DNA from 4 places in the Kluyvera sichuanensis genome. Region 3 is predicted to be linked to each of the others. Evidence: predicted binding sites of a transcription regulator. Region 3 holds the regulator's gene; each other region holds the start of a gene.
The links. The regulator LexA, encoded in region 3, represses DNA repair genes until DNA is damaged. The targets are predictions, from matches to a motif close to TNCTGTATGTACATACAGNA.
Positions count from the first base shown of each region.

Region 1: the regulator LexA is predicted to act here: its motif matches at 3,785-3,804, upstream of metR (HTH-type transcriptional regulator MetR).
Region 2: the regulator LexA is predicted to act here: its motif matches at 5,173-5,192, upstream of AB2B48_RS03170 (DinI-like family protein).
Region 4: the regulator LexA is predicted to act here: its motif matches at 6,192-6,211, upstream of sbmC (DNA gyrase inhibitor SbmC).

Region 1 covers NZ_CP162271.1:3,950,060-3,958,075, reverse strand. Annotated here, with positions in the region: gene udp (uridine phosphorylase) at 1-242, opposite strand, end outside; gene AB2B48_RS19025 (dienelactone hydrolase family protein) at 480-1,292, shown strand; gene metE (5-methyltetrahydropteroyltriglutamate--homocysteine S-methyltransferase) at 1,339-3,600, opposite strand; gene metR (HTH-type transcriptional regulator MetR) at 3,836-4,789, shown strand; gene AB2B48_RS19010 (carboxylate/amino acid/amine transporter) at 4,677-5,576, opposite strand; gene yigL (sugar/pyridoxal phosphate phosphatase YigL) at 5,662-6,462, opposite strand; gene pldB (lysophospholipase L2) at 6,504-7,496, opposite strand; gene rhtB (homoserine/homoserine lactone efflux protein) at 7,606-8,016, shown strand, end outside.
Region 2 covers NZ_CP162271.1:652,123-660,138, reverse strand. Annotated here, with positions in the region: gene AB2B48_RS03205 (PD-(D/E)XK nuclease family protein) at 1-379, opposite strand, end outside; gene AB2B48_RS03200 (helix-turn-helix domain-containing protein) at 586-1,038, opposite strand; gene AB2B48_RS03195 (nuclear transport factor 2 family protein) at 1,451-1,843, shown strand; gene AB2B48_RS03190 (alpha/beta fold hydrolase) at 1,998-2,645, opposite strand; gene AB2B48_RS03185 (AzlD family protein) at 2,687-2,995, opposite strand; gene AB2B48_RS03180 (AzlC family ABC transporter permease) at 2,992-3,699, opposite strand; gene AB2B48_RS03175 (LysR family transcriptional regulator) at 3,845-4,696, shown strand; gene AB2B48_RS03170 (DinI-like family protein) at 5,231-5,473, shown strand; gene AB2B48_RS03165 (GNAT family N-acetyltransferase) at 5,545-6,015, opposite strand; gene icd (NADP-dependent isocitrate dehydrogenase) at 6,110-7,360, opposite strand; gene rluE (23S rRNA pseudouridine(2457) synthase RluE) at 7,590-8,016, shown strand, end outside.
Region 3 covers NZ_CP162271.1:4,074,544-4,082,559, reverse strand. Annotated here, with positions in the region: gene dusA (tRNA dihydrouridine(20/20a) synthase DusA) at 1-752, opposite strand, end outside; gene AB2B48_RS19580 (conjugal transfer protein TraF) at 925-2,139, opposite strand; gene AB2B48_RS19575 (cupin domain-containing protein) at 2,311-2,799, opposite strand; gene zur (zinc uptake transcriptional repressor Zur) at 2,926-3,441, shown strand; gene AB2B48_RS19565 (CsbD family protein) at 3,497-3,706, opposite strand; gene dinF (MATE family efflux transporter DinF) at 3,843-5,162, opposite strand; gene lexA (transcriptional repressor LexA) at 5,231-5,839, opposite strand; gene AB2B48_RS19550 (diacylglycerol kinase) at 5,939-6,307, opposite strand; gene plsB (glycerol-3-phosphate 1-O-acyltransferase PlsB) at 6,436-8,016, shown strand, end outside.
Region 4 covers NZ_CP162271.1:5,047,962-5,055,977, reverse strand. Annotated here, with positions in the region: gene AB2B48_RS24010 (TonB-dependent receptor) at 1-2,139, opposite strand, end outside; gene AB2B48_RS24005 (EamA family transporter) at 2,449-3,279, shown strand; gene AB2B48_RS24000 (LysR family transcriptional regulator) at 3,276-4,178, opposite strand; gene AB2B48_RS23995 (serine hydrolase domain-containing protein) at 4,320-5,630, shown strand; gene sbmC (DNA gyrase inhibitor SbmC) at 5,705-6,175, opposite strand; gene xisR (excisionase family protein) at 6,690-6,890, opposite strand; gene AB2B48_RS23980 (hypothetical protein) at 7,268-7,459, opposite strand; gene AB2B48_RS23975 (hypothetical protein) at 7,548-8,016, opposite strand, start outside.

The DNA of each region.
Region 1 (8,016 bases), 120 kb from region 3:
AGTTCTTCCACGGCGATAGAGGTGGATGGACCACCGATACCGGTAGAGCAAACGATCACTGACTTGCCATCAAGTTCGGCACGCCAGGAGGTAAATTCACGGTGAGATGCCAGTTTTACCGGCTTTTCCATTAGCGCGGCGATCTTTTCCACACGTTCCGGGTCACCTGGGACGATAGCGAGTGTAGCCCCTTGAAGGTCGCTTTTGGTGAGGCCGAGATGAAAAACATCAGACTTGGACATAAAGAACTCCTCTGTGGTTCAGTTTTGTCAGAAGAAGCAAAAATGTACTTTATAGAAGACCACAACATCTTTTCGTGACCACAATCACTAAGAATTAAAAATATTACATTAAATTCCACGCAATTAGTGATTCACATCACATTAACAAGTTATTGTTACTCCCTGCTGACCAAAAATACGCCGCATTCAGGCAATGTGATTTGGCTATGAGTTCATTAAAAGGGTACGGAGAATGCCATGACAACCAACAGACAACCTGGATTTGCCCCTGCGGCTTCACCTCACGCCTCAACCACCGTTCATACGCCCGAAGAGGCTATCTCAGCGGGAGAAACCTCTATTCCTTCACAGGGTGATACGCTGCCAGCGTACTACGCTCGCCCTAAGCATAGCGATGCGCCGCTGCCGGTAATCATCGTAGTGCAGGAGATTTTTGGTGTCCACGAACACATCCGCGATATTTGTCGTCGTCTGGCGTTAGAGGGCTATCTGGCTGTCGCACCAGAGCTCTACTTCCGTCAGGGCGACCCGAACGATTATGACGATGTCCCCTCGCTGTTTAGCGGCCTGGTGTCAAAAGTCCCCGACGCGCAGGTGCTGGCCGACCTCGATCACGTCGCCAACTGGGCGGCACGTAACGGCGGTGATGCCAGCCGTTTATTGATGACGGGCTTTTGCTGGGGTGGCCGCATTACCTGGCTATACGCCGCACATAACCCGCAGCTCAAAGCCGCCGTTGCCTGGTATGGCCGTCTGGTGGGTGACAAAACGCTGAAGATGCCGAAAAACCCGGTCGACATCGCGGTCGATCTTAGCGCCCCGGTGCTAGGTCTGTACGGTGGCCAGGACACGGGGATTCCGCTGGAGTCGGTTGAAACGATGCGCCACGCGCTACGAGCGGCCAATGCAAATGCCGAGATCGTGGTTTACCCGGAAGCCGGTCATGCGTTCAACGCCGATTACCGCCCGAGCTATCATGAAGAGTCAGCGAAAGATGGCTGGCAGCGTATGCTGGCGTGGTTTGCGCAGTACGGCGGGAAAAAAGGCTAGTTCCCTTAGTAAAGGAAAACGGAGGCGTTAGCCTCCGTTTGATTTTTTAAGCCTGACGCAGGTTCTGCGCCGCTTTGACCATGTTCGCCAGTGCAGCACGGGTTTCTGGCCAGCCACGCGTTTTCAGACCACAGTCCGGGTTAACCCACAGGCGCTCCGCCGGAATGCGCTGCTCGGCTTTCTTCAGCAGAGCCTCAATCCACTCCACGCTTGGTACGTTCGGCGAGTGAATGTCATAGACGCCCGGCCCGATTTCATTCGGGTAGTCGAACTCTTCGAACGACTCCAGCAGCTCCATATCGGAACGGGAGGTTTCGATAGTGATCACATCCGCATCCAGTGCCGCAATGGAATCCATGATGTCGTTGAACTCGCAGTAACACATGTGGGTGTGGATTTGGGTATCATCCTGCGCCACCGCGGCGTTAATACGGAAGGCTTCCACGCCCCACTCCAGGTAGGCGGCCCAATCGCTACGGCGCAGCGGTAGACCTTCACGCAGTGCTGGCTCATCGATCTGGATGATACCAATACCGGCCGCTTCCAGATCCGCCACTTCATCACGCAGCGCCAGCGCAATCTGCTTAGCGATGGTTTCACGGGTCACGTCTTCACGCGGGAAGGACCAGCAAAGAATCGTGACCGGACCGGTCAGCATCCCTTTCACCGGTTTGTCGGTCAGAGACTGGGCATACTTCGCCCACTCCACGGTGATCGCTTCCGGTCGGCTCACATCGCCGATGACAACGGGCGGCTTCACGCAGCGAGAACCGTAGCTCTGCACCCAGCCGTTCTGGGTAAAGACGAAACCATCGAGGTGTTCACCGAAGTATTCCACCATATCGTTACGCTCGGCTTCACCGTGCACCAGCACATCGAGCCCCAGACGCTCCTGTTCGACGATCGCCTGCTTAATGTGTTCGGCAATGCCGGTGCGGTAGTTATTCGCGTCCAGATTCCCCTTTTTGAAATCCAGACGCAGGCCGCGAATCTCGGTGGTTTGCGGGAAAGAGCCGATCGTTGTGGTCGGCCAGGCCGGAAGATTAAAGCGAGAACGCTGCGCTTCAGCGCGTACCGGGTAAGCACTAGCACGCTGGCTGTCTTTGGCGGTAATCGCCGCCAGACGCTGTTCCACTGCCGCATTGTGCACGCGGGTTGAGTGACGGCGAGCCTGAATCGGCGCGCTCCACTCGACCAGTGCCGCCGTGTTGCCGGTGTTCAGCGCATCACGAAGCAGCGCCAGCTCACCACATTTTTGTAAGGCGAAGGCAAACCAGCTCTTCACTTCTGCGTCCAGGCGGGTTTCGACGCTCAGATCGATAGGACTGTGCAGCAGCGAGCAGGAAGAGGCGACCCAGAGGTCACGTTTACCCACCAGCGCTTTAATCTGCGCATATTTTTCAGTAAGGTCGGCGCGCCAGACGTTGCGGCCGTTAACCAGGCCAGCGGAGAGCAGCCAGTCAGCGGGCAGGCGCTGATGCAGGGCTTCAACATCATCTTTACCGTGCACCAGGTCAACGTGTAGCCCTTGTACCGGCAGCGTAGTAATGGTTTCCAGATTCGGCGTCACGCCCTCGAAATAGGTGGTGAGCAGCAGTTTCACCTGCCCCTGCAGCGCATCATAGGCCGGTTTAAATGCGTTTAACCATGCCTGCGGCAGTTCCAGCACCAGCGCAGGTTCATCAATCTGCACCCACTCAATACCGCGCTTCGCCAGTTCAGCCAGCACCTGCTGATACACCGGCAGGATGTCGTTTAGCAGGGTCAGGCGGTCAAACTGCTCACCCTTCACTTTGCCCAGCCACAGATAGGTAACCGGCCCCAGCAGGACAGGCTTCACGTTGTGGCCAAGCGCCAGCGCTTCGTCAACTTCGTCCAGCAGCTGGGTCCAGGTCAGCTTGAACTGCTGGCCTTTAGTGAATTCAGGCACCATGTAGTGATAGTTGGTATTAAACCATTTGGTCATTTCTGCCGCCGCCGCAGGTTCACCGGTCGGTGCGCGGCCACGGCCAATACGGAATAAGGTGTCGATATCGACGGAGCCATCTTTGTTCTGATGGCGAGCCGGGACGTTGCCCAGCAGCAGGCTGGTGGTCAACACGTGATCGTACCAGGCGAAGTCGCCCACCGGCAGCAGGTCGATACCCGCTTGCTTCTGCTGCTCCCAATGACGGGCGCGCAGTTCGCGGCCAACGGCCAGCAGTTCTTCACGGGAGGCGTTACCCGCCCAATAGCTCTCTTGCGCTTTTTTCAGCTCGCGACGCAGGCCAACGCGGGGGAAACCGAGGGTGTGGTTTTGAATAGTCATCATATGCCTCTCTTAAGTGTTTAAATCCTTTGGATTTTCAATTTAGGGAAGGCGGCAAGTTTATGAATCCCCGGGAGCTTACTTAAGTAAGTGACTGGGGTGAATAAACGCAGCCAACGCACCATAAATTTAAAAGACGAAGGATTTTAGCCGTCCAGATGTTTACACATCCATAATCGACAGGTACTGTATATTCCTCAAGCGCAAATTGTTCATGCCGAAGTGAAGGACTTTCATGATCGAAATTAAACATCTGAAAACGCTCCAGGCGTTGCGGAACAGTGGTTCTCTGGCGGCCGCCGCGGCGACGCTGCACCAGACCCAATCCGCCCTGTCTCACCAGTTCAGCGATCTGGAACAGCGCCTTGGCTTTCGGCTATTCGTACGTAAAAGCCAGCCGCTGCGCTTTACCCCACAGGGGGAGATTTTGCTGCAGCTGGCAAACCAGGTGCTGCCGCAAATCACACAGGCGCTGCAGGCCTGTCATGAACCTCAGCAGGCCACGCTGCGTATCGCCATCGAATGCCATAGCTGTATTCAGTGGCTGACGCCCGCGCTGGAAAATTTCCGCAAGCAGTGGCCGCAGGTTGAGATGGACTTTAAGTCTGGTGTCACCTTTGACCCGCAGCCTGCTCTACAGCAGGGCGAGTTGGATCTGGTGCTTACCTCAGACATCCTGCCGCGCAGCGGCCTGCACTACTCGCCGATGTTTGATTTTGAAGTGCGCCTGGTACTGTCGCCGGATCACCCGCTGGCGACCAAAGCACGCATCACGCCAGAAGATTTGGCGGCAGAAACATTGTTGATTTATCCGGTTCAGCGCCAGCGTCTGGATGTCTGGCGTCATTTCCTGCAGCCTGCTGGCGTCAGCCCACAGTTGAAAAGCGTTGATAACACGCTGCTGCTGGTGCAGATGGTCGCCGCGCGGATGGGCATTGCCGCTCTGCCGCACTGGGTGGTGGAGAGTTTTGAGCGCCAGGGTCTGATTGTGACCAAAACCCTGGGCGAAGGATTGTGGAGCCGCCTGTACGCCGCCGTGCGCGATGGCGAGCAGCGTCAGCCGGTGATGGATGCGTTTATTCGCTCAGCGCGGAATCACGCTTGCGATCATCTGCCGTTCGTGAAGAACGCGGAGCGACCCAATGGCGATGCACCCACAGTGAGGCCAGTATCACCGCAGCCCCTGTAAGGAAGCTCGGCCAGTGGGGCTGTTGATGCCAGATTGCCAGGTTCACCAGCAGCCCCGCGGGCACATGCATATTGTTCATAATGCCTAAGGTGCCCGCATCCACCTGCGTAGCACCGTAGTTCCACATGAAGTAGCCAATCCCCGAAGCCACCACACCAAGAAATACCAAAATCCCCCACTGCGGCAGAGTCTGCGGCATTTTCTGCGCGTTGCCGAGCAGCATCCAGGCCACCGTCGCGACCAGAAACGCCCCGAGATAGAACCAGGCAAAGGCGTTATGCTGCGGCATTGGCCGGGTCTCCATCAGACGCTTATAGCCCACCATACCGATGGCAAAGACGATATTGGAGAGCTGCACCAGGATAAGCCCGGTCCAGAAATGGTTAGTGATGTGGTCGTAACGAATAATCCCTGCGCCAATCACCGCCAGCAGCGCACTAAACGCGTAGCTCCAGCGCAGGCGGCGTCCGCTCATCAGGTCGTAAATCAGCGTGATGTAGAGCGGCGTGAGGACGGTAAACAGCAGCAACTCGGAGACGGTCAGGTAGAGATAAGCATGGAAGCTCAGCATATACATGATGCCAAGCTGCATTGCGCCCACCAGCATATACAGGCCAACGGTTTTCAGGCTGTGCCCACGGGTGCGAAGAAACGGCAGGAAGACCAGCGCCGCCAGGCCCACGCGCACCAGCACCGCAAAGTAACTGTCGACGTGTCCGGCAAGGTACTCGCCGTAGAAGCTAAAAGAGAAAGCCCACAGGATGGTGGTAATAATCAGGAGCGCCACAATGAATGTCTCATAGGAAGATGAGCATTCATTGTAGCGGAGTTACCGGTTGACAACTGACCAATAACTAGTCGGTTGTTGATAATTAACGCAGGTACATGTCGCGCAAGAAGTGCGGTACCGCGTCATCGGCGTTCGAGCCGATCACTTCAAGCTCCGGATGCAGATCTTTCAGACGCTGATGCGCGCCTGCCATGATGCAGCCTTTACCTGCCATCGACAGCATTTCGGCGTCATTCATGCCATCGCCAAACGCGATGCAATCTTTAAGGGTATAGCCCATCGCTTTCGCCACCGCTTCCAGCGCATGGCCTTTCGACACGCCGCCCGCCATCACTTCCAGACAGGTGAGCGTAGAGAAGCTGACGTTGACGCGATCGCCCCAGCGCGCGTTAATCGCCTGCTCCAAAGGCAGCAGCGTTTCGTGATCGTTGCAGGTGAAGAACACCTTGCTGACCCCTTCCGGCTCCAGCATACCCGGCTCATACAGGGTGTAGTTAAATACCGCTTCCTTGAAGAAACGCATCTCTTCCGGGCGATGACGGTTCATAAACCATTCGTCTTCACGGTAAACGTTGGTGACGATATCCGGGTTGTCATTCACGATGCCGAAGAGATCGGCGGCGATATCACGATCGAGGTTATGAGCGAAAACCTGTTTCCCATCGGCATCGTGCACGCGCGCGCCGTTGGAGGTGATCATGTAGGATTTGATCCCCAGATTATCGCGAATCTGGCCTACGTCGATGTAATGACGTCCGGTCGCAAAGACGAAGTTCAGGCCGCGCTCGGTGAGCAGCTTTAGCGTCTCTTTCGCGTACGGCGTTAAGTGGTGGTCGGGGGAGAGTAAGGTGCCATCTAAGTCAGACGCAACAACCTGGTACATATTCGAATTTAACCTCTAAACAGTGCGCCGCTGGCGCCGAATTAACAATGTCGACGGAAAAAATCGACGATGGCAGTGAGTGCGACTGAGCGCATAGCGTCCTTTTCAAAAAGGATCTCATGATAGGCGCCCTGTATGACAAGCGGCTTACCGCCATCACAAGGGTGGCCCGCTTCGGCGCGAATTTCGCAATAACGATCGTGCATGCGATTATCAACGACGCGTTCCTCCTCTGCCTGAATCAGCAGAACGGGGAACGTCTCTTTTGCGGCACCGGCGAGGATTTGCTCCCCTGCCAGGATACCTTCTCTGACCCAGTGATATGTGGGGCCTCCCACGCGCAACCGGGGTTCATCGGCATAAAAACGAACGTTACGCCGATAGCGTTCGCGACTATGGGTCAGTACATTAATGCCAAACGGCAGCGCGTGCCATCGGCCCGTTCCCATTGCATACCCTTCCCGAAGACGCTGATGGCCCTCAGCCCAGTCGAGAAGCGGCCTTACTACCCATTCCGGCAGGCGCATAATAATCCCAAACATCGGTGCACAAAGCGCGATGGCATCACAGCCTTGCGGATGACGCTGCAAAAACTGCGTGGCGATGGCGCCGCCCATCGAGTGAGCGAGAATAAATCGCTGCCGCCAGTGTCCCGGCAGTACCTGCTGTTGCCAGAAGGCGGCAAGATCGTCAACGTAGTCGCTAAATTTCGCCACGTGGCCGCGATGGGAGTCAGACAACATACGCCCGGAGCGCCCCTGACCGCGATGGTCGATAATCAGCACATCAAAGCCGCTATGGAACAGGTCGTACGCCAGCTCGGCATACTTCACGTAGCTCTCAATTCGCCCAGGGCAGACCACGATCACGCTGTCGTGCGCCGGTGAACTGAACCGAACAAACCGTACTGGAATGCCGTCAACGCCGATAAACTCCGCTTCCTTCCGCCCTCGCCAGAAATCCATCAGCGGGCCGGTCGTAAAGGCAGCAAACGCGTTTTCTCTTGTATTCCAATCCTTTTGCTGTTGAAACATCGGGCTTCCACCCCTGCTAACCGCTGAAAATCATTTTTTTGTGACGCCTGACACAACGTCAGGACAATAGCGTATTGTGGCATAAAAACAGATAACCAGGGAGTTTCTCATGACCTTCGAATGGTGGTTCGCCTACCTGCTCACATCCATAATTCTTAGCCTTTCGCCGGGCTCAGGGGCGATCAATACCATGACCACCTCTATTAACCACGGCTATCGCGGCGCGGCGGCATCGATTGCCGGGCTGCAAACCGGCCTGGCGATTCACATCGTGCTGGTTGGCGTAGGCCTGGGTACCCTCTTCTCGCGCTCCCTGCTGGCCTTTGAGGTGCTGAAGTGGGCGGGGGCGGCGTACCTTATCTGGCTCGGCATTCAGCAATGGCGTGCGGCAGGCTCCATCGACCTGAAAACGCTGGCGAAAACGCAAAGTCGCGGCAAGCTGTTCCAGCGTGCGGTGTTCGTGAACCTGACCAACCCGAAGAGCATCGTGTTCCTGGCCGCGCTGTTCCCACAGTTTATC
Region 2 (8,016 bases), 1.7 Mb from region 3:
GTTTATGCGCCAGATACCCGCTGTAATCATTAAAGGGATTGTTCTGCTGGTGCCAAATTTTATTCTCCAGTGCCATTACCCACTCTTCGGACTCAAGTAACAAGTCGATTCGAGTTCCTTCCAAAGTCATGACTTCACGAGCAGGAGGAGATAAAAGTGATGCATCCACTGGAGCTAACAGGCATTCCAGAAGTGCGCCAAGAACCAGTGCATTCAGTCCATGGGGAGCATCTGGATCAATAAAGAACGCGAGTAAATCGCTGACAGGGTTTTCATAGTGTCTGTGGGCTCCCAGCGAAAAGATATTGGCCTCGTTTTTTTCAGCAGCAGACTGTGATTTGAGGTGGGTCAGTAATTCCTCCAGTGCAGGCAGGTCCATTAGTTTCTCCTAAGAATCTTTCCCTAGCCAGAAACATACCAATAAAAATCCCAATGGCAAAGGGGAGTGACCGGCTCCCGTTGATTCACACGGAATGCTGTCAGAAATGTCCGCTCCGCGCTCTCAGCGTACCTTCAACTCTGTCAGTTAGCGCTTTGTACCAGTGAGTGTCACTGTTTTGTAGAGTTCATACCAATCACCATAGCTCAAAATTTATATCGCCCAGGCGTCATGCCAAATACACGGCGAAATAAGGCGATAAAAGTACTCACATTGTCGTAGCCCAGGTCCAGCGCAATTGACTTGACTGACTGCCCCTCAGCCAGAAGTTCGAGTGCCCTGAGCAAGCGCACACGCTGTCTCCATTCAGTGAAGCTAAAGCCGGTTTCAGCGCTGAATCGCCGCGTGACCGTTCGTGGCGATGTTCCGGCCCACGATGCCCATGCCTCAATTCTGCGGTCATCGTCTGGCCGTTCTATGAGAGCACTTGCAATCCTGAGAAGACGGGCATCCTGCGGCATTGGCAGACCGAGGTCCACCTGGGGAAGCGACTGGATCTCGTCCAGGATGACTCCAGCCAACCGCTCCTGCGATGCAGTAAGAACATTTTCTTTCCATGTCGACGCCCGCGTTATGGCCTCGCGTAGTAGGCCTGTAATGGAAAGAATACAGGGTTTATCAGGTAACTCTTTGCAAGCAGAGGCACCGACATAGACACTCCAGCCTGAGTATGGACCATACGAATATAAGCCGTGCGGTATGGCTGGCGGTATCCAGACTGCATGTGTTGCGGGTACTACCCAGCGATAATCACCGGCATCAACTGTTAGCAGTCCATTTTCAGCTCCAAGTAACTGTCCACGGGCATGGTGATGACGGGGGGTTTCCCGTATCACCTCAGTCCGGCGTATAACGGCAAATAAAGCGGGTTCTTCATCAGAGGAGGCCTGCGATAATGGAATCAGAGGGGCAGTCATATTTGGCGCTTAAAGAGTATTGAATGTCTCTTATACCGTACCAAGGCCAGCAATGCGAACGTAAAATGCTCTCAACATTCACTGAGGAGCACACATGCAAGCTTTTACTATTGACACTGTTCTGGACGAAATAATCAACCAGCAAGAATTACCACTGGAAAAGGTACTTGATCGGTATTTTAGTCCCAACTATCGCCAGCGTACCAATAATTGCTGGGAGGACCGTGAAGGGTTCGCTCATCATGCTCGCAAGCTTCGAGAAATCTGCGTTTTCGCGCGGGTCGATGTGCTTGACGAACTCCGAAATAGAAATCTCTATGCCACCCGACATCGCGTTCAATGCACTAAGCGCGACGGAACAGAGGTTGTGATGGAAGTGTATATGTTCGCTGAAACAGAAGAGTCAGGACGCTTCCTGCGCATTGAAGAAACGACGCTGATGCTTAAAGGTGCAGAGAGCGATCACAATTTAGGCAGCACCAAATAAAACACCAGCAAACATCAATCACGTCCGCTTCTCGCTCACAGCGGACCTTTAGTTCAGGTAACTTGTCCGCTCCGTGCCAATAGCAGACCTTACCCACTGCAGTAATTTACCTGACTGAGATCCATTCAGTAATGGTTCTCGCCAACGCCTCAGGTTATTCGAGCGGGATCATATGACCGCAATCCTTGACGGTTCTCAACGATGCATCAGGTATGGCATTGACCAGCTCCTCTGCCTCCTGCATGGAACGGATGGCGTCATCTTCACTGGCTATAACCAGAGTGGGACAACCTATCGTTGCTGAAGGAATACCTTGTCGGGTTAAGGTCGATTGCGTAATGAAGGCTTCAAATCCGAGACAACGTCCCATTTGCTGGATAGTTGAAATCATATCCCGATCTGATGCGTTTAGGGGGTGCAGTGACCGGGCAATAGCATGGCTGCTCAGCCCCTTAAACGTTGCGGGTGACAATGACTGCACGCTTTGCCGCTTTGATTCCGCCTCTAATGGCGTATCTTCCCGTAACGAACTGGCAATCAGTACTAGGGACTCCACACGATCCGGAAAATCTGCAGCAAACTGCCGGGCAATGTACCCTCCCAGTGAAAAACCTATCAACGTAAATTTGTCAGGCAGACAGGTACTCATATGCTGCGCGATATCATGGAGGGTTCGTCCTTCGGTTACGGAAGCATGATGAACAATACAGTTTGCCGGCAGGTATGTTTCAAATTCACGCCAGAGCATTTCATTCAGCATATACCCGGGAATTAAAACGATCGTTCGTGGCGTTAGACTCATAGCACTCGCTTAAATGTATCGGAGGATTAGCTCAAAACGGGTTAAAAATATCTGACCAGGGCTGAAACGACAATCCCAAGGGTGATAGCAATTAAAGGTCTTTTAAAAACCAGCATCACGACGGCCGTGGTCAATAATGCCATCTGAGCGCCTTTGTCGCCTGTGAGGGCAACGGGGGCTAAAATCGCCACGAGAACGGAGCCTGACATCCCCTGAATAAAGGCTTTTATTCGGTTATTAAAAGGCACAAAAGACATAATCCAGACACCGCCCCATCGGGTAACGAGGGTGACCAACGCCATAATCAAAATAATAATAAGAGGTCCTGAGCCTACCGTCTCAATACTCATTTTTTCTCTCTCATTATAATTCCAGTAATACCTCCGGCGAGGGCTCCAGCGATCACATGACTATTTTCTGGTAACCATTTATACGCTATCAGCGAGGCACTGGCCGCTGCGGCCCAGATAATCAACATCCTCAGGTTTCTTTCCCCTTCGAACACCATAGAAAGGAGAAAACACCCCATGACCATATCAAGACCAACGCTTTTGGGATCCTGGATAACGCTCCCGAAATACACTCCTGCCAGGGTCCCTGCTCCCCAAAAAAGCCATAACGCAAGACCGCCACCAAAGAGTAATCCCAGCCCTGCGCTTCCCCTGCTGAATGCCTGTATGGACATGGCCCAGTTAGCATCGGAAACGATCATCATGATCCCGTAGCGTTTAGCGGGTGTTAACGCGCGCAACCACGGGTATAAAGTGGCCCCCATTAACAGATGCCTGGCATTAATGGCAAAAACGGTGGCAATAAGGGTTAATACAGGAACCTGATCGGCCCAAAGCTCTAAGGTGGCGAATTGAGCATAACCGGCAAAAACCAGCAAACTCATCATTGTCGCCGACGTCGGGTCCACTCCTTTCTGCGATGCGGCCAGGCCAAAGGCGGCACCCAAAATAGCGACAAAGAGTGAAACCGGGATAAGCTGCCGAAAACCATCCCATATCAGCGAATGATTAAGTTGAGACAAATCGGGCTGGTGATGCGTCATCCGGGACCTCATGAATTTCATAACAGTGAAAGCAAACAGGGGGCCACTATGACAGTGTTGTGGAATCGATAAAAACGCATAATAATTGATGTTAATATTTGATTACCGAATGCAAGGCTCAAAGGTGCATTATCAAGACCTCCAGATGGACTGGCTTAAATGTTTTGTCGCGGTAGTGGATGCGGGATCGCTTTCGGCTGCGGCACCTGAAGTCCATCGCTCACAATCTGCGGTCAGCATGCAACTTAAAAAGCTGGAATCTGCATTAGGGTGTCAGCTATTACTTCGCGGTCCTCGTCAACATCAACTCACGTCTGAAGGTCAAAAACTGCTGGGATATGCCCGAAGGATGCTCGACCTTCATGCTGAAACGCAGGCCGCATTTCACGGTAAGGAGTTAACAGGGCGTATTCGTCTGGGGGTCCCTGATGACTATGCAGCAAAATACCTTACCCCTGCGCTGAAGAGATTTGCCCCTAACTTTGGGTCAGTCGAGATCGAACTGAGCTGTGAGCAATCAACGTCTTTAATTCCTCGCGTTGAGGCCGGCGATCTCGATTTGGCACTGGTTTCCCGGGAACATCCCAACCAAGGCGCGTTACTGTTTTATGAACCGATGGTGTGGGTGGGTTCTCCACAGTTTGAGGTCTGGCGGCGCGATCCATTACCCATTGCGGTTTATGAAAGTACAAGCCTTGCTAAACGTAGTGCTATCAACGCATTAGCACTGCAGGGGCGGAGATATAAGGTGGTGTATAACAGCTCCAGCCTGTCAGGGCAGATTACCGCAGTGGAAAGTGGCCTGGCTGTGGCGGTGCTGACCCAGTGCAGCGTGCCGCCTCATCTGCAAATTCTTGGCAGTGAACATCTTTTGGGGCCTCTTGAACCCATGGAAGTCTCATTGTTCAGAAGCCGTACTTCCCAGGGTTCTCCTGCAGTGGATAGTTTGTACGATTTGCTCCTCAGGACATTACGGGTCAGAAAAGTTGAAAGTTGAGACGATTTATTAGGTGCCTCAACGTCCGCTCTTCGCTCATAGCTGCCCGCCATGTCAGCTCAAAAAGCACGCTTGGCGTAGGATATTTTCCGTTTTCCAAGCGGCCCCCTTAAAGGTCCCAAGACGAAAGTAGTAATGTTTGTTCAAAGCCAAACCACATTTAAGTGGCATCAGCAACCAGCCGTACCGACTCATTAATAGATTACCTTTACCGGTTATAGCTTCATCTGTTTTGTTCTTATTCTCTGATACTTGTCAACATAAAAATCAATATGTCTCGCGCCAGAAAAGTCAACTAAGATAATGAATTATTGGATTTTTTTTGAAATTATGGTATCGATTGACAACAAACACCAGATGGGAAAACGGCTGGACTCGGAAACCCGCAGGGAACGAGGTCACCGAACAGCGGCAGCGCCGCCATTTGGCCTGGGCCGGTGGGTGAATAAAACGTCATAATGAACTCACTCTATTGACACTGTTTATGCATACAGTATATATACTGTCGTTATACCCAGTAAAGAGAGGCTAAAAATGTTCGTGGAACTCGTTTATGACAAAAGGAATTTTGAGGGTTTGCCTGGTGCAAAAGAGATCATTCTCGGCGAATTGAGTAAGAGAGTGCACCGCATTTTCCCGGATGCTGAAGTTCGGGTGAAACCGATGATGACGCTGCCGGCCATCAATACGGATGCCAGCAAGCATGAAAAAGAGCAGATCAGTCGCACGGTGCAGGAGATGTTCGACGAGGCGGAGTTTTGGCTGGTGAGTGAATAACGCGGTGCCGTTATCTTCTCTGGCACAACACCCGCTACGCGTCGTTAGCGCCAGAGAAGTTCGCGTCGCCCTTACAGTTTCAGCATCATATCGATGCAGCGCAATTGCGCATTCGCCGATGCAGAGAAGTGCACGCTTTCCTTCACAACGGTAAATCCTTGCGTCTCATAAAACCCTTGCGCATTGGGCGTAGAGGACAAGGTAATCGTTTGAAATCCACGGGCGCGGGCTTCTCTTTTTATTGCATTCATAATCGATCCGGCCAATCCCTTTCCGGTGTACTCAGGCAGAGTAAAAATAGCCTCTACGCTACCGGAAGTGAGATCGAGATAACCCGTTGCCACCGGTCGATCGCTATCGTCCACCGCCACAAAAAACGGATAGTTAACAATCTCCTGGCGATACTGCTCAGGCATATTGTCCGGCGTCCATGCATCAATGACCGTCGCGTCATAGCTCGATGTGCATCCCGCGCGAATAGCCTGATTCCGAATATCCCAGCATCGTTCTGCTTCTTGCGGTGTAGCCTGTCTGATTTGCATCAGTATTTCCCTCGCTTATCGTTATTGTCGTTTTTACAAGGCAAAAAAAACGGGAACCCAGCGGCTCCCGTTTATCACGAACCCAGCAACTGGATTACATGTTTTCGATGATTGCGTCACCAAACTCTGAACATTTCAGCAGTTTAGCGCCTTCCATCAGACGTTCGAAGTCATAGGTCACGGTCTTATTGTTGATCGCGCCTTCCATACCTTTAACAATAAGGTCAGCCGCTTCGAACCATTCCATATGACGCAGCATCATTTCTGCGGACAGGATGATAGAACCTGGGTTCACTTTGTCCTGGCCTGCGTACTTCGGTGCCGTACCGTGGGTCGCTTCGAACAGTGCGCATTCGTCACCGATGTTCGCGCCCGGAGCAATACCGATACCGCCAACCTGAGCTGCCAGCGCATCGGAGATGTAGTCACCGTTCAGGTTCATACAGGCGATCACGTCGTATTCAGCCGGACGCAGCAGGATCTGCTGCAGGAACGCATCGGCGATCACATCTTTAATGATGATCTCTTTGCCGGTGTTCGGGTTCTTGATTTTCTGCCACGGGCCGCCGTCGATCAGTTCGCCGCCGAATTCTTCGCGAATCAGCTGGTAACCCCAGTCTTTGAACGCGCCTTCGGTGAACTTCATGATGTTACCCTTGTGAACCAGGGTCAGAGAATCGCGGTCGTTGGTGATAGCGTATTCAATCGCTGCACGCACCAGACGCTTGGTCCCTTCTTCGGAGCACGGCTTGATGCCGATACCGCAGTGTTCAGGGAAGCGAATTTTCTTCACGCCCATCTCTTCGCGCAGGAATTTAATCACTTTCTCAGCGTCAGCCGAGTCAGCTTTCCATTCGATACCCGCGTAGATGTCTTCAGAGTTTTCACGGAAGATGACCATATCAGTCAGTTCTGGGTGTTTAACCGGGCTTGGGGTGCCCTGATAGTAGCGAACCGGACGCAGACACACGTACAGGTCGAGCTCCTGACGCAGCGCAACGTTCAGAGAACGGATGCCGCCGCCAACTGGCGTAGTCAGAGGGCCTTTGATAGCAACACGGTAGTCGCGGATAAGATCCAGCGTTTCTGCTGGCAGCCATACGTCCTGGCCATAAAGTTGGGTGGATTTTTCCCCGGTGTAAATTTCCATCCAGGAAATTTTACGCTCGCCTTTGTAGGCTTTCTCAACAGCGGCATCAACCACTTTCAGCATTGCTGGGGTGACATCAACACCGATACCGTCGCCTTCAATAAATGGGATAATCGGATTGTGTGGCACATTCAGCTTGCCGTCTTTCAGGGTGATTTTTTGACCTTCCGCCGGAACAACTACTTTGCTTTCCATTCACCTCTCCTTCGAGCGCTTCTGGTGTGCTCGTCATCCTTTACGCCACAGGTTCTTGCCGCTACTACGCCCACTCCACTTATCCCGTTTAGGTATAGCCTGGAGATGCACTGTCTTACCGTCTTCCTGCAACACAAAGAGTTAGAGCATTTTGTTAATGTTTTGTAATAAGCCTGTCAATACTACCTGATTGTTTGTCGCCATGAAAGACTCTCGTTATTAGGCTATAATGCGCGAATCTATAGAGCCTGAAAATACTATGATTAAGACTTCATTTAGAAAAAACCAGCTTGAGCGATTCAGCTCACGACAAGCCACCAGGACGCGTAAAGATAACCAACCAAAACGCGTTATTCTGTTCAATAAACCCTACGATGTGTTGCCGCAATTTACTGACGAAGCAGGACGTAGCACGCTAAAAGATTATATTCCTGTGCAAAATGTCTACGCTGCAGGTCGTCTCGACCGGGATAGCGAGGGGCTGCTGGTGTTAACCAATGACGGCGCGCTGCAGGCCAGGCTCACGCAGCCGGGTAAGCGCACCGGGAAAATTTACTACGTGCAGGTTGAGGGTGAACCGACGCCGGAGGCTATTGAGGCACTGCGAAATGGCGTGACGCTGAACGATGGTCCCACCTTGCCCGCCGGTATTGAGC
Region 3 (8,016 bases):
TCGCGGTCAACCGAAGCCAGAATGCCAGGGTTCTGATAGGCTTCGCGGCCCACCATCACGCCGTCCATATGTTCCAGGTGCGCTTTAGCTTCTTCCAGCGACTTAATGCCGCCGTTGATCGACATCGTCAGGTGCGGGAAATCACGCTTGAGCTGGTAGACGCGCGGGTAGTCCAGCGGCGGAATTTCGCGGTTCTCTTTCGGGCTTAAACCGGAGAGCCAGGCTTTACGGGCGTGAATAATAAACATCTCGCACTCGCCGCGGCCGGAGACCGTGTCGATAAAATCGCAGAGGAATTCGTAGCTGTCCTGGTCGTCGATACCGATGCGGGTTTTAACCGTTACCGGAATGGAGACCACATCGCGCATCGCCTTGACGCAATCCGCCACCAGCTGCGCATTGCCCATCAGGCAGGCGCCAAACATGCCGTTCTGCACGCGGTCGGACGGGCAGCCAACGTTGAGGTTAATTTCATCGTAGCCGCGCTCTTGCGCCAGCTTCGCGCAGTGTGCCAGCGCCGCAGGGTCGCTGCCGCCAAGCTGCAGCGCAATCGGATGCTCTTCTTCGCTATAGGCCAGATAGTCGCCCTTGCCATGAATAATCGCCCCAGTGGTCACCATTTCGGTATACAGCAGCGTGTGCTGCGACAGCAGGCGCAGGAAGTAGCGGCAGTGTCTGTCGGTCCAGTCGAGCATCGGCGCGATGGAGAAACGGTGAGCGGGGAAAGCAGGAGTCGAAGTTTCTGACAGCATGGTGATTATTTAAGCATCCGGAAAAATGGGGCGCTACTATAGCATAAAGCTTGAGCAGAGATGTAATGCTGGAGGAGGGCCCCGGCGGCGCTCCGCTTGGCCGGGCTACAGGATAGTATGGTTCTGTAGCCCGGACGAGGTGCGCAGCATCGACGCCGGTAAGGGAGTTCAGTCAGAACGCGACGCTCAACTGTGCCCCCGCGCCCCAGGTTTGGTTTTCGCCATACAGCCCCATCAGGTCTACGTGCACCCGGTTAAACGGCGCAAAGCCAACGCCGCCGGTAAAGACGTTGCTGTCGTTGTTCTTCACATCGGCGCGATAGCCCGCGCGCACCGCCAGCCAGTCGAGCGGCCGCACTTCTGCGCCCACGCCAACGTACTGTGAGGTCTCCTCGCTTTTAAAGCCTTTGGTTTCGGTGAGATCGCCGTCGGCACTGAGGGTCAGCATATCGGTGTGCCAGGCCACCCCGGCGGTCACCAGCGGGCGAATCTGGTAGGTATCGCGCACGCCATCGACCTCTTTGGTGTCGATGTCACGGGAGAACAGGTTTTGCCCGCTTAGGCCCACCGTCCAGTTATCACCAACATCAGCGGCCAAACCGGCGTCAACGTTGAAGCCGGTATCGTCATTGCGATAGCGGCTGCTATTGATATCGTCGCTGCTGAAATTGTAGATGGAGGTGGTGTAGTTATAGAGCCAGGTTTGCTGCAGCTTTGGTGTAATGCCCAGCGACACCGGCACGCCGCCGACGTCAAACTGGCGCGCGATAGCCACGCCGTAGTCACTGACGATCGCTGCGCGGCCGTAGCCTTTCGACTTGAGATCCTGATCACTCGCACCGGCCGCATTAAGAGGGTTCGACTGAATGCTGCGCAGAAGCGCAATATCCCCTTGATCGATATACGAACTGACCCTCGCCCTTGCATTCGCTTTCGCCACGAAAGCCACGTTCAGCGTATCGTTAGGAATACTGACGGCTAGTCCAGCACCGACTTTCCCGCTGGCGGTTTTTCCGTTCAGCGAGGAGAGTTGATTCGCCAGATCGCCTGCCGTCGCTGAAATCTGGCTAAGATTAAGCGTACTTATCACCCGCCGGTAGTTGTTCACCTCATCGCTGATGTCGTCAATTTTGCTGCGCAGATCGTCCTTATCGGAAATCTGCGCACCAATGGTCGGCGCAATCAGCGTGATACCATCATCCGGCTTCGCCTTAGCCAGCAGCGCCGGGTTGATGAGTACGCCGCTGCCATAATTCGCAGAAGCCACCCCCGTGCCGCCCATCGCGTCGTTACGCGCCTCCGTCCAGCCATTTGCCGCCCCTGCCTGTCCCGCCACGAAAAAGGAGACAGCGACTCCCATTAGCGAAAATTTGTCTTTTTTATTCACAGTTTGCTCGTCTTATTGTCGGTAATGAAACAACCCTCCATCCGTTATCACCAGGATGGAGACGAACTGTTGCTGTGAATAGCGGGAAAAAAAGCGGCGTGCTCCTCTAACTGAAATTTTTTCGGTTATCGTTATTTTTAATAAGCACCCTAATCTTTATAGAAGATGCTGCTAATTTCGCCCAGGTTTTCCATCGTGAGGGCCGAAAAACTGCGGCGGGTGATCGACCCAGCGATCCTCGCGCGTCACGGCGTACGAAGCATTCAGCGGGTAATAGATGCGGTTGTGTTTTTTGTTCGCCTCACCCACCACCAGTAGCCGAACCTCTTCGGAGGTGTTGTTGATAAAGGTATGGCAAACGCCGGTTCCGGCAGGAAAGCCGACGCTATCTCCCGGCTGCAGCTTCCACAGATAGCCGTTGATCCACGCCTGCGGGTAGCCCTCCAGCACGTAGATAAACTCCTCTTCGTCGCTCTCCGCATGCGGGTATGAGGTGCGGCGACCTGGCGGGAGACGCTCGTGGTGTATACCAAGATGCCGCAACCCCAGCGCGCGGGCCAGCGGCGCACCGATGGCAAAAAGCTCATTGCTGTCGGGGTAAGTGGAGTCATCGGGTCCTTCAACGTCATGCCAATGGCGAATGCAATCGGGTCTTTTCATCATTTTTCATCCTGAGTGTGAAGTACGCCTGCTATAACACACCTATAGCACACCTGCGGAAACTCGGCGTTTCCGGCATAACATGATAAAGTAGAGGTTTGTTTCACCCGTAACCCGAGGACGCCAATGGATAAGACCACTACGCAAGAACTGTTAGCGCAGGCTGAAAAGCTGTGTGCGCAACGCGGCGTGCGCCTGACTCCGCAACGTCTGGAAGTGCTGCGTCTGATGAGTCTCCAGGAAGGGGCGATTAGCGCCTACGACCTGCTCGACCTGCTGCGCGTTAAAGAGCCGCAGGCTAAACCGCCGACGGTTTATCGCGCGCTGGAGTTTTTGCTCGAACAAGGCTTCGTGCATAAGGTCGAATCAGCCAACAGCTACGTGCTCTGTCACCTGTTCGATCAGCCAACCCACACCTCCGCCATGTTTATCTGCGATCGCTGCGGCGTGGTGAAGGAAGAGTGTGCGGAAGGGGTGGAAGACATCATGCATGCACTGGCGGCCAAAATGGGCTTTGCCCTGCGTCACAACGTGATTGAAGCACACGGGCTGTGTTCGGCCTGCGTGGAAGTGGAAGCGTGCAGCGCGCACGAACACTGTCATCACGACCATACCATTCAGATTAAGAAGAAATCCCGCTAGCAGGCGCTAAACAGGGGGAGCGTACTTCCTTGTACGCACGGGCAGGAGGACGTTATTACCAGCGGTGGTTGTGGCGTTTGTCCCAGCTATCCACCTCTTTCTCGGCCTGATCTTTCGCGTAGCCGTAGCGTTCCTGAATTTTACCGACCAGCTGATCGCGTTTGCCTTCGATCACCGTCATATCATCATCGGTCAGTTTGCCCCATTGCTCTTTCACTTTACCTTTAACCTGTTTCCAGTTACCGCCGACTTCGTCTTTATTCATCATCGAATCCTCGATCGTCAGTGAGTGAATAGCAAAACCGATGCTTCAGGAAAGGCATCTTTTTCGCTAAGCGTGAGGTTAATTGTAGTCAGTCATTCTGAGGTCATTTCATTATTCGGAATCTTTAACCATTTTGTCAGGCAAACCAGCTGTTGTTTTTCCAGTGGCGACGCCAGATAAAGGCCAGCGATAGCCCGCGCAGTGCAAGGAATACGGCGAGCGCCAGCCACAGTCCGTGGTTGCCAAGCAGCGGCAGCGCCAGCATGGTGAGCGCAAACCCGGCGGCAGCCACCGCCATGCTGTTACGCATCTCCGCGCCGCGAGTGGCGCCGATAAACATTCCGTCCAGCAGATAGCACCACACGCCAATCACCGGCAGCACCGCCTGCCAGAGCACATAACGGTCGGCAAGCTGCTGTAGCTCAGGCAGCGACGTCAGCAGCGCCACAATATGTTCACCCAGAAGGGCGTAAATCAGCGCAAACGCCAGCGCCACGACGCCCGCCTGGCGGCATGCTGCGCGCCAGACCTCCAGCAACTTGCTGCCGTCGCGCGCGCCATAGGCCTGCCCGGAGTGGGCTTCCACCGCGTAGGCAAAACCGTCCAGCGCGTAGGCGGTGAAGGTCAGCATGGTCATCAGCACCGCGTTCACCGCCACCACTTCGCTGCCAAGGCGGGCACCGAAGACGGTCACCGCGCCGAAGCAGAGCTGGAGCAGCAGCGAGCGCAGCATGATGTCGCGATTGAGCGCCAGCAGGCGGCGAAAATCGCCCTGCCAGGCCGTTTTCAGCATCGCCCACGAGATCCCGCGCATCACCAGCACCTTGCGCGCCATCCCCAGCCCCACCAGCAGCGTGGCGTATTCGGCAATCGCCGTTGCCAGCGCCGCGCCCTGCACGTTCATGTGCAGTCCCATCACCAGCCACAGGTCGAGCACGATATTCAGCACGTTCCCCACCACCAGCAGCACGACCGGCGCACGGGCGTACTGCACGCCCAGCAGCCAGCCGAGCAGCACCAGGTTCGCCAGCGATGCGGGGGCACTGAGCCAGCGGATATCGAGGAAGCGCCGCGCCTGCTCCAGCACTTCGCCGCTGCCGCCAACGATGGAGAGCGCCAGGTTAATCAGCGGCGTTTTGAAAAGAATGATCAGCAGCCCGGCGCCCAGCGCCAGCATAAGCGGCTGCACCAGCGCGCGGGCCAGCGCCTGCGGGTTCTTCGCGCCAAACGCCTGCGCCGTGAGCCCGGTGGTACTCATGCGCAAAAACAGCAGCAGCATAAACAGGAAGCTGGTTGCCGTGGCGCCAATGGCTACGCCGCCCAGATAGACGGGGCTATCGAGATGGCCGATAACAGCGGTGTCGACCAGCCCCAGCAACGGCACGGTAATGTTGGAGAAGATCATCGGCAGCGCAAGGCGCCACAGCGCCTTATCGGCGTGAGTAAGTAGCGGCATGAGTTTTGACCAGAACGAAAAAAGGCTGCGATAGCGGAAGTATCGCAGCCATTAGAATGGGGGGAGAGTTACAGCCACTCGCCGTTGCGGATAACGCCAACGGCCAGCCCTTCGATGGAGAAGTTCTGCTGACGCAGATCGACCACGATAGGCTTAAATTCGCTGTTTTCCGGCAGCAGTTCGACGACGTTACCCTGTTTTTTCAGGCGTTTTACCGTCACCTCTTCGTCGATACGTGCGACCACAACCTGGCCGTTACGCACGTCCTGGGTTTTATGCACGGCGAGCAGGTCGCCATCCATAATACCGATGTCTTTCATCGACATACCGCTGACGCGCAGCAGGAAATCCGCGCTCGGCTTAAACAGGGACGGGTCAACCTGGTAGTGACCTTCGATGTGCTGCTGCGCCAGCAGCGGTTCGCCCGCCGCGACGCGGCCTACCAGCGGCAGGCCCTCTTCTTCTTCTACCAGCAGGCGGATACCGCGAGAAGCGCCTGAAACAATCTCAAGGACGCCTTTACGCGCCAGCGCTTTCAGATGCTCTTCAGCTGCGTTTGGGGAACGGAACCCCAAGCGCTGAGCAATTTCCGCACGCGTTGGCGGCATGCCCGTCTGGCTGATGTGATCCCGAATGAGATCAAACACCTCTTGCTGCCTGGTCGTTAACGCTTTCATTCCGCCCCCTGGGTGTATATACAGTTATGCTGTGAGTATATACAGCTACTGCCTATTTTGGAACCATAAAACTCACGAAATCAGGCAGTTTTCACGACTTTAGTGAAAATGAGACCACAGCAGCGTCGCCCAGGTGAACACCGCCACGAAAATAGACAGCAGAACCGCCGCCGACCCCATGTCTTTCGCCCGGCCGGAGAGCTCGTGATAATCTGAGCCGATACGGTCAACGACTGCTTCCAGTGCACTATTGAGAATTTCCACTATCATCACCAAAAGGACGGACCCGATGAGCAGGACACGGGTGATGGCATCGACATCCAGCCAGCAGGCGATAATAATCGCGATAACAGAGGCAACCCCTTCCTGGCGGAACGCCGCTTCATTGATCCACGCCGCGCGGAATCCTTTCCAGGAATAGCCCGCAGCTTTGATGATTCGGGTAATCCCAGTGGTATTATTGGCCATCTCAAGAACCTTTTTCGTTTTTACGTCAATGACAATGCTTGTTATGAGGCGGTAGAACAGAAATTTTACGGACTTTCTGATATTCTTGCCGCGCATTTGCATGATTAACCAGAGGCTTTACATCGTTTATGTCCGGCTGGCCACGAATTTACTACAAATTACTGAATTTACCATTAAGTGTTCTGGTAAAGAGCAAGTCTATTCCGGCACAACCTGCCCAGGAATTGGGGCTTGATACGTCGCGTCCTATTATGTACGTCCTGCCTTATAACTCTAAGGCTGACTTGCTGACGCTGCGCGCTCAGTGCCTGGCGCACGATTTACCCGACCCGCTTGAACCGCTTGAGATCGACGGTACGCTGCTGCCGCGCTACGTCTTTATCCACGGCGGCCCGCGCGTGTTCACCTACTACACGCCGAAAGAAGAGTCGATCAAACTGTTCCACGACTATCTCGACTTGCACCGCAGCAATCCTGACCTGGATGTGCAAATGGTGCCGGTATCGGTGATGTTTGGTCGCTCCCCAGGACGCGAAAAAGGCGAGGTTAACCCGCCGCTGCGTATGCTGAACGGCTTCCAGAAGTTCTTTGCTGTCTCCTGGCTTGGCCGCGACAGCTTTGTCCGCTTCTCGCCTTCCGTCTCTCTGCGCCGCATGGCTGACGAACACGGTACCGATAAAACTATCGCTCAGAAACTGGCTCGCGTCGCGCGTATGCACTTTGCTCGTCAGCGTCTGGCGGCGGTCGGCCCGCGTCTTCCTGCTCGTCATGACCTGTTCAAGAAGCTGCTGGCGTCAAAAGCAATCGCCAAAGCGGTGGAGGACGAAGCGCGCAGCAAGAAAATTTCCCACGAGAAAGCGCAGCAGAACGCCATTGCGCTGATGGAAGAGATCGCGGCGAACTTCTCCTACGAGATGATTCGTCTGACCGACCGTATCCTCAGCTTCACCTGGAACCGTTTGTACCAGGGCATTAACGTTCACAACGCCGAGCGCGTACGCCAGCTGGCGCACGACGGGCATGAAATTGTCTATGTGCCGTGTCACCGCAGCCACATGGACTACCTGCTGCTCTCTTACGTGCTCTATCACCAGGGGCTGGTGCCGCCGCATATCGCCGCCGGTATCAACCTGAACTTCTGGCCAGCAGGCCCGATTTTCCGTCGCCTGGGCGCCTTCTTTATTCGCCGTACCTTTAAGGGTAACAAGCTCTATTCCACCGTGTTCCGCGAATACCTCGGCGAGCTGTTCAGCCGCGGTTACTCCGTGGAGTACTTTGTGGAAGGCGGGCGTTCCCGTACCGGTCGTCTGCTGGATCCGAAAACCGGCACCCTGTCGATGACCATTCAGGCGATGCTGCGCGGCGGTTCCCGCCCTATCACGTTAGTGCCGATTTACATCGGCTACGAACACGTGATGGAAGTGGGCACCTACGCGAAAGAGCTGCGCGGCGCGACCAAAGAGAAAGAGAGCCTGCCGCAGATGCTGCGCGGCTTGAGCAAGCTGCGTAATCTAGGCCAGGGCTACGTCAACTTCGGCGAACCGATGCCGCTGATGACCTACCTGAACCACCATGTGCCGGAGTGGCGCGAGTCTATCGACCCGATCGAAGCCGTGCGTCCTGCCTGGCTGACGCCGACCGTCAACAAGATGGCGGCTGAGCTGATGGTGCGTATCAACAACGCAGGCGCGGCGAACGCCATGAACCTG
Region 4 (8,016 bases), 970 kb from region 3:
ATAGACGCCGGTGTCATCAGCGCCAGACCAGTAGTTCTGGTTGGTCACGTTGGTTACGCCCACGCGCCACACCAGATCGTTCTGCTCCTGATTCAGGCGCATGCGGTAGCGCATTCCCAGATCCAGCGTCGTGTAGCTATCGAGCTTTTTGGTGTTGGCGGTATCAGCATACTGAGATCCAGTGTGGTTCACCCGCGCGGTGGCCGTGAGTCCATCAATCGGTTTGATGTCATATTCTGCCCCCAGCACCGCGTAGAAGCGGGATACGCCAATCGCATCGTTCCCATCATTAGTGCCGCCTGCGGTTTTGGTCAATTCAGGATCAATCCACAGCGTGCTGCCGGTCAGGCGCAGTCCGAGCACCGGCTCACCAAAGACGTTCAACTCCACGCCGCGGTTACGCTGCTCGCCGTCCATCCGGTAGTACTTATCGCTATCCAGCACGCCAGAAGGCTTGGTTATCTGGAACAGCGACAGCGAGCCACCTACGCGTTGGTAGTCAATTTTTATGCCCACTTCGTCCTGCTTAGAGTGGGCAATACCAATGCTCTGGCCGTAGTTTTTCGCCGTTATCGGCGCATTGTTTGCAGGCTGCAGCGCTTCGGTATGGTTAGCGTACAGCGAGAGCGTCTCCCACGGTTTGTACACCAGGCCAAACGTTGGCATCCAACGGCTTTCGGTAAAGCTTGACGTGGTGGTTTCAAGACCGGTCTGGTTATCGTAGTTACGGATCACCACCTTCTGGTGGCGCGCGGCAGCGGTAAACAGCAGGCTGTCGTCGAAGAAGCCCAGCGTATCGCTGAGCAGCCAGCCCTGGGTACGGTTGCGCGCAGTGGTCAGCGGATCGTCATAGTGGCCGCCTTTTGGATTCGGCTTGTAATCCGGCATGTCCACGTCATGGCTATTGTAGATATTGATAGTCGGGTTTTTGGTACTGTCTGACATACGCCAGGCCGTCGCATCGCGACGTATCTGCGCCGAGTAGCCCACGTTTACTTTATGGGAGACTACGCCGGTATTGAAGTTCCCGCGGATACCGCCCATACCGCTAAAGCTGTCGATAATGCGGTTGGTATCCAGACGACCAACGGTGGCATTGCCATTAACGTTGGTCAGCTTCGGCGCGGCGTAGGTGCCGATTTCATGCGCGTGCTGCGCACCCAGCCCGGCGTAGGTTGTCCAGTTATCGGTCAGGTCATACTCGGTTTTAACCATGCCGAATTCGTTTTCGATGTCGCTATAGCCCCACTTCTGCGCGTAGCTTTTGGTGGCGTCCGGCACCGCTGGAATTTCGGCAATATTGGCGACGCCCACGCCCATCTCACCGCCGTGGAAGGTCTTTTTCTGATAGCCAAAATCCAGCGAGGAGCGCAGGCGGTCACCGCGATAGTCGAGGCCCAGCGACGCCAGGGTGGTGCGACGCTTGTCGTTGTCGATACGCCCTTCCCCTTCGCGGTGCAACACGTTCACGCGCGCGCCAAACTGGTTGTCATCGCCGAAACGACGCCCAACATCCAGCGAGCCGCCCACCTGGGAGTCAGAGGTGTAGTCCACGCCGACGCGCGTGGTTGGGATATCTTCAGCGCGTTTAGGCTCAAGGTTAATCATCCCACCCACGCCGGAGCTTGCCGCGCCGTTAACCAGCGCGTTCGCCCCTTTAAAGACTTCGATGCGCTCCAGCATCTGGGTGTCCATCACCTGACGCGGCACCACGCCGGAAAGACCGCCCATGGTCATATCATCGCCATCGAGCTTAAAACCACGAATACGGTAGGTTTCCGCAAAGTTACCGTAGCCCTGCACCGCCTGAACGCCCGCGTCGTTTTTGACCACGTCAGCAATGGTTTTAGCCTGTTGATCCTGCACCAGCTTCGAGGTGTAGCCGATAACGTTGAACGGCACGTCCATCGCCTTCTGCTCACCGAGCATGCCCAGGCGACCACCGTGGGCAATTTGTCCATCAAGGTAAGCGGGCACCAGATCTTCACCACCGGCTTTGAAATCGCTGCCGTCAACGCCCTGAACCACCATCGTTTCAGGCTGATTTTTCCCGGTTGTGGCATCTTCAGAGGTTGCGGCATAGGCCGCAGGCAGCACGGTGCTTATCGCCAGTGCCAGCACGGAGAGTTTTGTTTTCATGAGAGCATCCCTTGGTATCGAATAAAAAATCCATTGTCGGTCCCAACGGGTTTCTCGCTTCTCACGCCCCAGAATCACCCTGTGAAATGCTCTCACCGATTACTGAGCCAGCCGGATAACAACAATGAATAAAAATGAGATCGAGAACTATACTCATTATCAAGATGTGATCAAGTATCAATCAGTAGTAGCAACGGGGAATAACCACAAAAATTTCATGCTGTTGTTATCGGGCCAGCGCACAAAACAATATGCCGCCACCGTGTGGCTTCATGCATAATTATTCCATCGCCCTCAGAGGACTCTTCCGTGCTGCTCAAAATTATCCTGGCTATGATCGCCTTTGCCGCCAACTCTCTGCTTTGTCGACTGGCGTTAAAGGGGCTGCATATGGATGCGGTATCGTTTAGCAGCATGCGCCTGCTGAGCGGAGCAATAGCGCTTTTTCTGCTGCTGCAGCTACCGGGGCTTCGTCGCAAGCCGGAGTTTAACTGGCTTAATGCCGCGCTGCTGGCAACCTATGTATTTGCCTTCTCACTGGCCTATCTGTCGTTAACCACCGCCGCCGGGGCGCTGCTGCTGTTCGGCACCGTACAGTGCGTGATGACCGGATGGGGGCTGATGCGCGGCGAGCGCCTGACCGCGCTGAAAAGTCTCGGTATGCTGGGGGCGATGGGTGGGCTGGCGCTGCTGCTGCTGCCCGGTGCGGGGCATCCTTCTGGCAGCGCATCACTGTTGATGATCCTGTCCGGCGCGGCGTGGGCCGTTTACTGCATTACCGGCAAGAGGGTACAGAATGCGGCAGCGGCCACCACCGGGAATTTCATTCTGGCGGTTCCGATGGCGCTGGCGGTGTTGCTGCTCAGTGGTTTTCACGTCCATGCGGATGCCGTGGGGCTGATGCTGGCAGTGCTCTCCGGGGCGCTGATGTCCGGCGGGGCCTATCTGCTCTGGTATTCGCTATTACCTCAGCTCAGCCCCACCACTGCCAGTACGCTGCAACTCAGCGTCCCCTGCCTGGCCGCACTGGGCGGGCTGATCTTTATGGGCGAAGCCATTGATATGCGCATGCTGTTGGCGATTGTTATCACCCTTTCCGGCATTGGTCTGGTCATTGCGGCGGACAGACGGCGGATTTAATCCGCGCGCCTACTCACCTCCCGCCACAGCGCAGACAGGCGGGTGAGCGTGTCATCAATTAACATCCGCTTTTCGCTACCCGGTCGCCAGATGGTCACCATAGTCTGGCTAATACCTTCATTACCCACCACCGTGGGAATCGCGGAAACATGTTTCCAGCGCGCCGCCTCAAAATGGGTCGGTAAAAATCCCCATCCGCACCCTGCCTCCATCAGGCTGCGCAGCATCTCAAGCTCGTTGGCCACAATGATATTGCCGGAGATTTGCAGCCGCCGCGCCATGGGTACATCGCTTGCAGAGTGCATCACCACCTGCGGCGTTAAAGAGAGATCAAGCAGTGAACAAGGGCGCACGACATCGACAAACAGCGACTCTGCGGCGTAAAAATCCATGTCGATAGCACCGAGCGCGCGCCACTCCATATCGCTGCCGACGCTGTGGTTGTTGGCCTGAAAGAAGCCCAGATCGGCCTGCCCGCTCGCCAGCGCTTTTTCACCTTCAGCGCGTGAGGTGCATCTTAGGCTCAGACGGATCCCCCGCTTCGCCATCTGGGTAATTAACGCCTGCAAAAAACGGCGCGGCGTAAAGGGATCGTAGGCAACGCCCAGCTCCTGCACCTCCGTTGATGGCACCTGACGGGCAAACTGTTCGAACGCCCTGGCCTGACGCATCAACAGGTGCGCCTGGCGATGAAGCTGTTCGCCTTCAGCCGTCAGTTGCAGCGCTCGCCCCTGACGGACAAACAGCGGGTAGCCAAGACCATCTTCCAGCAGATCGATAAGATCGCGAAGCGTAGTGCGATCTTTTTCCAGCTTCATCGCGGCCTTCATCAGGCTGCCGTGCTCTGCAACGGCGGTGAAGGCTTCAAGCTGAGAAAATGAGTAAGACAGTGACGGCACGCTGGCTCCTTTTGCAGTGCATGTGGGGGTTTTTCCCCCATTACGCGTTTTTTATTATAGTGCGGCGATTTTTATACTGCACCCATCCCGTCACCCCGCCGGGACAACGTGTCTATGGGTATAACTAAAATCGAGAATGCTATGAATAATAAACATAAATCCTTACCTGCAAAGTCCTGTCTGCTGGCAAGCCTGGTCGCTGGAGCACTTCTCTCTTCTCCCGCCATGGCGGCCTGTGAAGGCACGGAGCTCACCGCCTGCCCGGCCCCTTTTGATACCACCCTGCCCGATACCAAAACCATGCTGACCTGGGATCAGGCCGAGCGCGTTATCGGTTTTCGTAACGACTACCGCAACTATCAAGGCGATGTTTTCCATCACGGGAAATCCGTGCCGTTAGTGACGGCGGAAAAACCGCTGACGCAGGCGAGCTATCAGATCAACGGCAAACAGTGGACGCTTCAGGACTACCTTAAACGCCAGAACGTCAGCGGCATGCTGGTACTAAAAGACGGTAAAATTGCCTGGAAATACCTGGGGGCAGGCAACACCGACACCACGCTCTGGACCTCCCGGTCGGTAGGGAAATCGGTGGTGTCTACGCTGGTAGGCGTGGCGTTAAAAGAGGGAAAAATCCACTCGATGGACGATCTGGTTACGCAGTATGAACCCGATCTGAAGGGCACCGCCTGGGACGGCGTGACGCTAAAACAGCTGATTCAGCACACCTCCGGCGTGGCATGGAATGAAGATTACGCGAATCCGCAGTCTGATTTCGCCAGGCTCACGCAGTGTGAAGCACACTCGGGTACCTATGACTGCGTCCGCACGCTGGTCTCAGGCCTGAAACGCGCCCATCCGGCGGGTGAAGTCTGGTCTTACTCCTCCGGCGGCGCCTGGCTGCTGGGCGACGTGCTGGAGCGCGCGACGGGCATGACGCTTGCTGCCTACATTGAGCAAAGCATCTGGCAGCCGTACGGCATGGCGAGCGATGGCGTGTGGCACGCCTACAGCAAAAACCAACATGATGTTGGCGCACACGGCTTTAATGCCACCCTGGAAGATTGGGGCCGCTTCGGCGAGTTCGTGCTAAACAACGGCCGCCTGCCGAACGGCAAGCAGATTCTGCCGGAGAACTGGGTTACTCAGTCGGCCGACTGGAACAAGGCGAAAAATTCTGTCTCCGTGGCGCATCCGCAGGGGCTTTATGGTTATCAGTGGTGGAATAACGAAGTGCCTGCCAACGCCAAAAACGTGGTGCCAGCGCCGCAGGATTCGCTGAAAGGATCCATGTGGGCGCTGGGGATTTATGGCCAGATGATCATGGTCAACCGCGCGGAAAATCTGGTGATCGTCCAGTGGTCAACCTGGCCGCAGGCAGAACCGTCGTTCAACGCCCAGCCGCTGGAAGCCTCGCTGATGTTCAGCGCAATTGCAAAAGCATTGCATTAATCATCCGCGATACAGGGCAGTAGCCCAGCAGATGACCACGCCAGAGCCGGACTTTACGCTCTGGCGTTTTCAGGTCAGGCCTTCGGCTCTACCGCGATAAACATATCGATATCCCAGTAGCCCTCTTCCGCCCCGTTATTGTGGTAAATCTCAAAGCAGGGCTTTGGTGCCCACTGATGGGTTTCGTCCTTCATGACGCTATCAAAGAACTGATACCAGGGCGTGGCGAAGTCGTGGTTGATAACGCGAGCCTGCGCGACGGCATACAGCCCGCCCGCCACTTCCGCCAGCATCACCCCTTCGCTGTTGGCAGGGATAACGAAATCATCGGCCACCGACACCACGGTATCACAGCGCAGCTTCTCGGCAGGCACTTCATCCGGGTTGTCGTAATAGACGGCAAGCCACTCCTGAGCAGGGATTTGCTGACCATCCACCCACATCATCAGCTGCTCAAAACCCTGTTTGACCGTCTGCTCCCATGGGCCAACCATATGAAAACCGGCAATTTTACGTTGCTTAACCTGCTTAATCTCGTAGTCCATGCTGCCTCCGTTAACATACTGTAATTTCATACAGTATAATTGACGTATTTTGGTTTCGACAAACGAACAGTGAACATTATGTGAGCAGATTCGCACTCTTGCCAGGGGAAGAATGTAGGGGAGGATTTCAGGAAAATGGTGCCCTGCAGGATTCGATATAAACAGGTAACACACTGTTTTAAATTGATAATCAACCATTCAATTTCACAACGTGCCCCCTTTAATGCCCCCAAATGTTTTTATCACCACTTTTTTGATGAGTTTTTCACGCAGATTTGTTCCGGGTTATCGCAATGCCGGCGCATTCCCCAGTTTCCTAGGTTTCTGGCGTAAGCACTTTTTCTATTACGCCAGTTTCCTAGGTTTATGGGGAAGAGAACGTCTCGCTTTCTCCAGAAACTAAAGAAACTGGCGTAATAATAGAGATTCTGCGTTTTGGCATCACATCGAATTCGGGAAACTCGCAACGACCTTGAATAAAATCCATGATCAACACAATGCCAGTGAAACCCGGTTATCCGTCCGAGCGTTTTGTTCGTGGTATTGCGGGCTTCTGGCGCTCAACCCAGTTATCGACCTCATGGCGGTTGTAGAGGATAGGGGAGTTTTCCTTAGGCTGGCAATCACCGGAGTAATGCCGATACTCGCGCCCTTCCATCCAGGACTTCTCCCGGGCAGATTTGATGGCATGTTTAGTTAGCCCCGTGATTGCCATCAATAGCTCTTCGGATACCCATTTATTGGGAACTAGTTGGATAATGCTCTTCTCTGACACACAGACACCATTAAGTTTGACTCATCATGCCAGTGAGCATACCGAAGGCGCTATTTTTTAACGTGAACAGGCCCAAGCTATGGAAACTCTTCCATGTGTACTTAAAAAGCGTTAGTTCAGTTGGTTCAGTCGGTTCGATTTGTAAAGACTGTTGTTTTTAAATGAATTATTCACAAAAAGTGAACCAACACGTCCAGTATTTGAACCAACATAAAGAGGCCGTGAACCAACACGACGCTTAAAAACTGCTATTCAGAGAGAATGGTTAGGGTGGAATCCACCAGCATGGTACTTGCCTGGTGCTGATATGGTGCCGATCATCTCACACGACGCGGCGATGGTTTATTCCATTGGTAAGCAGGGCCGGTCATCATTTCGCGGTACCGCCTGGATAAGGCCGTACCCTCTGCCAAATGTCGCTTCAACTCTCGCAGCTCCAGCGGTTCGAGCTGGTGGCCGTCATGTTCAAGCTTAGCAATGGTCAGCAACTCTATTTCACGTGGCGTCATGGATTATCTCCCTGCTGGTGGTACGCAGCATTATAATGCCCGCCAGGAGATACTTCACTGGCTGGCGCGGTTATACCTGCGTATCCCCCTAAACTCCTGCCTTGCGGTATACACGACTGGTGATCCGCTCCACAACGGGAGAGAACGCTTTCCAATAGGCAGCCTCAGCCTGTACTAGCCGGGCGAGACGTTTATTAAAAATCTCCCAGCGCATTCCTTTAGGCTTCGGGAATAGATGTGAGTGATTTGCCAAGTTACGAGTCAGTTCGGTATTTCCCCAAATTGCGTAACGCTGGCGGCGAATATCCCTGCGCATTCGGGTTAATTGATCCTCACTCTGGCTGGCATAGTGAAGCTTCCAGCATTTCCTGCAGGCGATGTCTTTCTTTCCGATATACAGCTTGGCCGCCCTGGTGCCGCAGTGAGGGCAAACGTACCATTGCCGCACTCCGTAGCCCGCCTGCGTGGTGGTGATACCGATAGCACGCGTTACGCCGTTGATGGTTACCGCATACCCACCAGCCTGCAGGAAGGTATAGAGGGTTCCAGACTCGGTC